One region of the Lysobacter sp. 05T417 genome, then DNA from elsewhere that is predicted to be linked to it. Evidence: riboswitches for the same ligand, from Rfam matches in the RefSeq annotation. Region 1 holds a riboswitch; the other holds the start of a gene.
The links. Region 1 has a riboswitch for cobalamin ahead of AC1DER_RS12340 (ribonucleoside-diphosphate reductase subunit alpha). Riboswitches for the same ligand answer to the same signal wherever they lie in the genome.
Positions count from the first base shown of each region.

Region 2: linked by a shared signal. The riboswitch ahead of btuB (TonB-dependent vitamin B12 receptor) and the one ahead of AC1DER_RS12340 (ribonucleoside-diphosphate reductase subunit alpha) in region 1 are both predicted to bind cobalamin.

Region 1 is NZ_JBFTLK010000006.1:74,538-77,942, forward strand. Features, by position in the region: gene AC1DER_RS12340 (ribonucleoside-diphosphate reductase subunit alpha) at 1-1,899, opposite strand, end outside; cobalamin riboswitch at 2,268-2,508, opposite strand; gene AC1DER_RS12345 (DUF2339 domain-containing protein) at 2,626-3,405, shown strand, end outside.
Region 2 is NZ_JBFTLK010000004.1:275,787-279,191, reverse strand. Features, by position in the region: gene AC1DER_RS09090 (GAF domain-containing protein) at 1-368, shown strand, start outside; gene AC1DER_RS09085 (TfoX/Sxy family protein) at 365-754, shown strand; cobalamin riboswitch at 998-1,216, shown strand; gene btuB (TonB-dependent vitamin B12 receptor) at 1,379-3,259, shown strand; gene AC1DER_RS09075 (NAD(P)/FAD-dependent oxidoreductase) at 3,379-3,405, opposite strand, start outside.

The sequences.
Region 1 (3,405 bases):
CGTCTCGCGCTTGAACAGGTTCGATATCTGCGGCTCGATGCACTCGTAGCAACCGGCGATCGAGGCGATGGTGGCGGTCGGCGCGATCGCGATCAGCAGCGAGTTGCGCAGGCCGTGCTCGGCGATGCGTGCGCGCAGGCCGTCCCAGCCGTGGGCGTCGGACGGCGCCACGCCCCAGGCCTCGAACTGCAGCTCGCCCTGCGAAGCGCGGGTGTCGGCGAACGACGGGTGGCGGCCACGTTCCATCGCCAGTTCGTTGGAGGCCGACAGTGCGTGGAAGTAGACCGCCTCGGCGATCTGTTTCGACAGCGCCCGCGCCTGGTCCGAATCGAACGGCATGCGCAGCTTGAAGAACACGTCCTGCAGGCCCATCACGCCAAGGCCCACCGGACGCCACTTCAGGTTGGCGCGGCGCGCGGTTTCGATCGGGTAGAAGTTCAGGTCGATGACGCGGTCGAGCTGGCGTACAGCGAGCCGCACCGTCTCGGCCAGCTTGTCGAAATCGAAGCGGCCGTCTTCGCCGTGCACCGGTCCTTCGGCGAAGAGCTCGACATGGTGCGAGAGGTTGATCGAGCCCAGGTTGCAGACCGCGGTCTCGTCCTGCGAGGTGACTTCCAGGATTTCGGTGCACAGGTTCGACAGGTGCACCACGTTGCCTTCGCGCAGGGTCTGGTTGCAGGCGCGGTTGGACTTGTCCTTGAAGTTCATCCAGCCGTTGCCGGTCTGCGCCAGCGTCCGCACCATGCGGCTGTAGAGCTCGCGCGCCTTGACCTGGCGCGTCGCCAGGCCGGCGACTTCGGCGGCGTGGTAGGCGCGATCGAACGTCTCGCCCCACAGGTCGGTCAGCTGCGGCACCTTGGCCGGATCGAACAGCGACCAGTCGCCATCGGCCTCCACGCGGCGCATGAACTCGTCCGGGATCCAGTTGGCCAGGTTGAGGTTGTGCGTGCGCCGGGCTTCGTCGCCGGTGTTGTCGCGCAGCTCGAGGAACTCCTCGACGTCGGCGTGCCACGGCTCCAGGTATACGCAGGCCGCGCCCTTGCGCTTGCCGCCCTGATTGACGGCGGCGACCGAGGCATCGAGCGTCTTCAGCCACGGCACGATGCCGTTGCTCAGGCCATTGGTGGAACGGATCAGCGAACCGCGCGAACGGATGCGGGTGTAGCTCAGGCCGATGCCGCCACTGAACTTGCTCAGTTTGGCCACGTCCATGTAGCGCTTGTAGATGCTCTCCAGCGAGTCTTCCGGCGAGTCGAGCAGGAAGCAGCTCGACAGCTGCTCGTGCGTCGTGCCCGAGTTGAACAGCGTCGGCGAACTCGGGATGTAGTCCAGCTGTGCCATGCGCCGGTACAACGCCAGCGCGTCGCTGACATTCTCGCTGAGCGCGCAGGCAATGCGCAGGAAGAACTGCTGCGGAGTCTCGATGACGGTCCGCGCCGTCGGGTGGCGCAGCAGGTAGCGGTCGTACAGCGTGCGCAGGCCGAAGTAGTCGAAGCGCTGGTTCAGCGCCGGGTCGATGGCGTCATTGAGCTTGCGCGCGTTGGCCTGGACGAAGGTCAGCAGGCGCTCGTTGATCAGGCCCAGCTCATGGCCGCGGTGCACCGACTGCGAGAACGCATGGATCTCGATGCCGGCGACTTCCTTCTCGATCACACCGGCGAGCAGGCGCGCGGCGAGGCGGCCGTACTCGGGTTCCTCGGCGGTCAGCAGCGCGGCGGTGCGGATCGACAGCTCGTCCAGTTCGCGCGTGGTTGCACCGTCGTACAGGCCGGAGATGGTGCGGGTGGCCACGCGCATTGGATCGACCGAGAACAGGCCGTCGCAGTTGCGCGTCACCGCGCGCACGATCTTGTTGAGGTCGACCGGATCGCGGCGGCCGTTGCGCTTGGTCACCGTCATGGTGAGGTTCGCGGCCGGCGGGGTCAGGGCGAAGCCGGCGGACTCGCCCTGCGCGGTCGTGGCGGAGGCGGTCGTGGCGGCCGCGGTCGTGACGAGCGTGGCCTTCGGCTGGGCGGCAGCCTTGCTGGCGGCGGGCGCGTCGGTGGTGGTGGTCATGCTGTTGGCTCCGGTGCGTGGGCGCACGGCTCGTCGTCCTTCCCTCGAAGGGCGGCGTGGCGCGGGTCGCGGGACTCGGAGATTGCGGTTGCGGCGTCGCGCAGGCCGAGACCGGCCTGGAGTGGCGCATGCGTTCTTCGACAGCAACGGCGCCACCGTGCGACACCGACCGTCTTCCCTCCGAAGACTCGCTGGCCGGTCACCGCGCGGTGTGCAACGCGCGGCTGTCGGCAGGTCTTCGGGCTCTGGACGCGAGGACCGGGCGTTTGCCGCTGGTGACCTCACCTACTGACCGTCGCTTCCCAGGCCTTGGGCCCAGTGCCATGACGGCGTTCGTTTCCACTACCGCTGCGGGGCAGCGCCGGACTTGGCCGCTCGCTGTTCGAGCGTGGCCGCACCGGACTTCCCTTTTAAGCCGACCGCTAGGCCGGCACCGACGGACACAACATAGTGGGGTCGAGCTGGTTGGTCAACACATAATGTTGTGCGCCACGATCCGAACGCAAAAGCTGAACCGCACACCTGCGCTTGCGGTAATGTGAGCCCAGATCCACAACAGGGGGCCCATGGATGGCTGGTGGAATAGGAATTCTCGTGCTGCTGGTGTTGTCGGTGCCGGTCCTGCTGATCGTCGCGCTGACGATGATCGGGACGCTCAAGGCGCGCGTCGCCGTCCTCGAGGCGCAGGTCGCGCAATTGCGCTCGCCGCCGGTCGCCCGCGAACAGGCAGAGGGGCCGACGTTGCAGGAATGGATGCGCGCCCAGGCGCCATCGGCTGCCGCGGCCACACCGCCTCCGCTCGAACGTCCCGCCGCGCCTGCGTCGGCGCCACCGGCGCCGACGCCGCCGCTGCCGGCCGCCGCGCGCGAACGAGCCACGCCGCAGTACGCGCGCGCGCCGCGCGAACCGGCGCGACCGGACATGGTCGACCTGGCCACGCGTGCAGTTCGCAGGTGGTTCACCGAAGGCAACATGCCGGTCAAGGTCGGCGTGCTGGTGTTCTTCGCCGGTATCGCCTCGTTGCTGAAGTACGCCTCCGACCAGGGCTGGATGCGCATGCCGGTCGAACTGCGCCTGGCCGGCATTGCCGCCTCGGCGCTCGCGGCGCTCGTATTCGGTTGGCGCCAGCGCGAGGCCAGGCGCAGCTTCGCGCTGAGCCTGCAGGGCGGCGCGATCGGCGTGCTGTTGCTGGTGATCTTCGCGGCCTTCCGCTTCTACCAGCTGCTACCGGCCGGCGCCGCGTTCGGCCTGAGCGTGGTGCTGGTGGCCGGCGCCGGTGTGCTGGCGGTTCGCCAGAACGCGATCGCGCTCGCGGTGCTCGGCATCCTGGCCGGCTTCCTCGCGCCGATC
Region 2 (3,405 bases), on a different contig from region 1:
CGGCGCTGGTCTACAACTCGCTGCCGGGCCTGAACTGGGTCGGTTTCTACCTCTACGACGGCACCGAACTGGTGGTCGGCCCCTTCCAGGGCTTGCCCGCCTGCATCCGGATTCCGCTCGACAAGGGGGTGTGCGGGGCTGCCGCGACCACCCGCCAGACCCAGCGGATCGCCGACGTCCACGCCTTCCCTGGCCACATTGCGTGCGATTCTGCGTCTAACTCCGAACTGGTCGTGCCACTTGTGGGGGGGGATGGCCAGCTGATCGGCGTGTTCGATCTGGACAGCCCGCACTTCGACCGCTTCGACGCCGACGACCAGCGCGGCCTGGAGGCGATTGCCCAGGCCTTCGTGGAGTCGCTGGCATGAATACCGCAAAAAACGCCGCAAACAGCACCGACAAGATGCGCAACATCGGGCCCAAGTCCGCGGCCTGGCTGCGCCAGGTGGGATTGCGCACGCGCGAGGACCTGGCCGGAGTGGGCACGGTGGAGGCGTTCATGCGGGTCAAGCGCGCCGGCTTCAAACCGACCTTGAACCTGCTGTACGCCATCGAGGGCGCGCTGCAGGACTGCCATTGGCAGGAAGTCTCCGACGAACGCCGCGCCGAGCTGATTGCCGCCACCGAAGCCGCAATCGCCCTGCTGCCGCCACCGCGCTACCGCCCACCGGCGGGACCGGTGACCACGACCCAGATCGCCGAAGAGACGATGGAGATGCCGTCGCTGCTGGACGAGCCCGCCGAGCGGGATTGAGGCAGGGCAACGTCCCTCCCCGCCTTCGCGGGGATGACATCAAATCGAAGACCGGGCAACGAATTGCCGAAGCGGCGTCCGCCGGGTCGGGGATTGCGAAGCAGTGGGCCATGGATGGCCCACGCCCGGCATAGAGACAGGATGTCGTCTGCCGGGCGTAGCAATCCCCGGCCCGGCGGACGCCGCCCATGCGAAGCCCCCGCATCACGAGAGGACATTTGGGCAGCGGGGAACATATCGCGTAGACTGCGCCCGCTTCGAGGTGACCCGGCGGCGTCTGCCGGCGGGTTGAAACGGGAAGCCGGTGACGTCCCCGCAGGGATCATTCCGGCACTGCCCCCGCAACGGTAAGCGAGTACAAGCGCTGCATCCGCCACTGTGCATGACACGGGAAGGCGCGGCGCCGGAGAGCACATGCCTCCACTCGCGAGTCCGGAGACCGGCCTGGAAGCAGGGTCACGCGCCTGTACACGACAGTACGGCCGGGCCCACCCCTGGTTGCGATGCGGAGGGCATCGCGGCGGCGACGTTGGCGCCGTGCGCCCACACCGCAGCCCCGTGCACTCTCCTCGCGACGTCCCCAGTTGCCCGTCACGGCACGAGCCGTGCGTTGGAGAAATATCGATGCAATTGCGTACCCCGATGTCGATGGCCGTGCACCTCGCTGTCGCGTGCCTGTTCGCCGCGCCCGCGCTCGCCCAGGCGCAGGACACCGCCGGCGCCACCGACCTGGACCAGGTCATCGTCACCGCCAACCGCACCGCGGTCAGCGTCAACGACGCACTGGCGCCGGTGGAAGTCATCGACGCCGAACAGATCCGCGCCAGCCAGGCGCGCTCGCTGCCCGACCTGCTGCGCGGCCGCGCCGGCATCTCGATGTCGAACCAGGGCGGCGACGGCAAGCTGACCACGCTGTTCCTGCGCGGCGCCGAATCCGATCACGTGCTGGTGCTTGTCGACGGTATCCGCGTCGGCTCGGCCACCTCCGGCCTGACCGCGTTCCAGGACCTGCCGATCGAGATGATCGACCGCGTCGAGATCGTCCGTGGCCCGCGCTCGAGCCTGTACGGCGCCGACGCCATCGGCGGCGTGATCCAGGTGTTCACCCGCCGCGACAAGCATGCATTCGCCCCGCGCGTGCGCTTCGACGGCGGCAGCAACGACACCCTCGGCTATGGCGTCGGCTTCGGCGGAGGCAACGACCGTGGCTGGTTCGGCGCCGACTACCAGCACACGCGCACCGGCGGCATCAACGCCTGCAACGGCTTCTTCGACCCGGCCACGTTCGACGGCGCCGGTTGCTTCATCGCCCTCGACTCCCAGCCCGACCGCGACGGCTATGAGAAGGACGCCCTGTCGCTGCGCGGTGGAATCAACCTCGGCGAGCAGTGGACGCTGGAAGGCCATGCCCTGCGCAACGAAGGCGACAACGAGTTCGACGGCGACTTCACCGACCGCGCCGAAACCGTGCAGCAGGTCATCGGCGGCAAGGTGCGCTGGCACCCGTCCGACCGCGTCGACGTGCACCTGACCGCCGGCCGCAACGTCGACTCGTCCGACAACTTCCTCGGCGACACCTACCTCGATTTCTTCAGCACCAACCGTGACAGCGCCACGCTGCAGGGCGACTTCGGCCTCGCCGCCAACCAGCTCGTCAGCGTCGGCCTGGACTGGCTCAACGACAGCGTCGAGGGCACCACCCGCTACGACGAGGACGAGCGCGACAACAAGGCAGCCTTCGTGCAGTACCAGGGCAAGTTCGGCGCGCAGTCGCTGGAGGCCAGCGTGCGCCACGACGACAACGAGCAGTTCGGTGGCCACACCACCGGCGGCGCGGCATGGGGCCTGGTGTTCGCCGACAGCTGGCGCGTCACTGCTGGCTACGGCAGTGCGTTCAAGGCGCCGACGTTCAACGAGTTGTACTACCCGTTCTTCGGCAACCCCAACCTGCGCCCGGAAGACTCGGAGACCTGGGAGCTTGGCGTGGCCTATCTGGGTAACGGTTTCAACGTGCACCTCGATACCTTCAGCACCGACGTCGACGATCTGATCGCGTTCGATGCGGCGATCAATCTTCCCAACAACGTCGAGAAGGCGCGCATGCAGGGTGCGGAGCTGTCGGCCGACACGACGATCGCGGACTGGACGATCAATGGTGCAATCAGTTTCCTCGACACCGAGAATCGTCGTGGGTTCTATGAGGGCAACGATCTGGCCCGTCGCGCCAAGAACAGTGCTCGCCTGGATGTCGATCGCGCTTTTGGTGATTTCCGTGTTGGCCTGACTGCGGTGGGCGAAGGTTCGCGCTACGACGATGTCGCCAACACGCGTCGTCTCGGCGGCTACGGCACGCTCGATCTGCGCGCCGAGTACGCGCTTACCCGCGATCTGACGCTGCAGGCACGGGTGGCCAACGTGTTCGACCGTGATTACGAGACGGTGGCGTTCTACAACCAGCCGGGTCGCGAGTGGTTCCTGACGCTGCGCTATGCGCCGATGAACTGAGGCGGCTTCTGCGTTTGATGTGATGGAAGGGCCCGGCGGGATGCCGGGTCCCTCTTTTTGGCTGTCGCTGACGGGTTTGTGGCTGTCGTCGGGGTGGCGCCGTCCGCCCGGGTGGGGAGTCAATGCATGCGCTCGAACGAGAACAG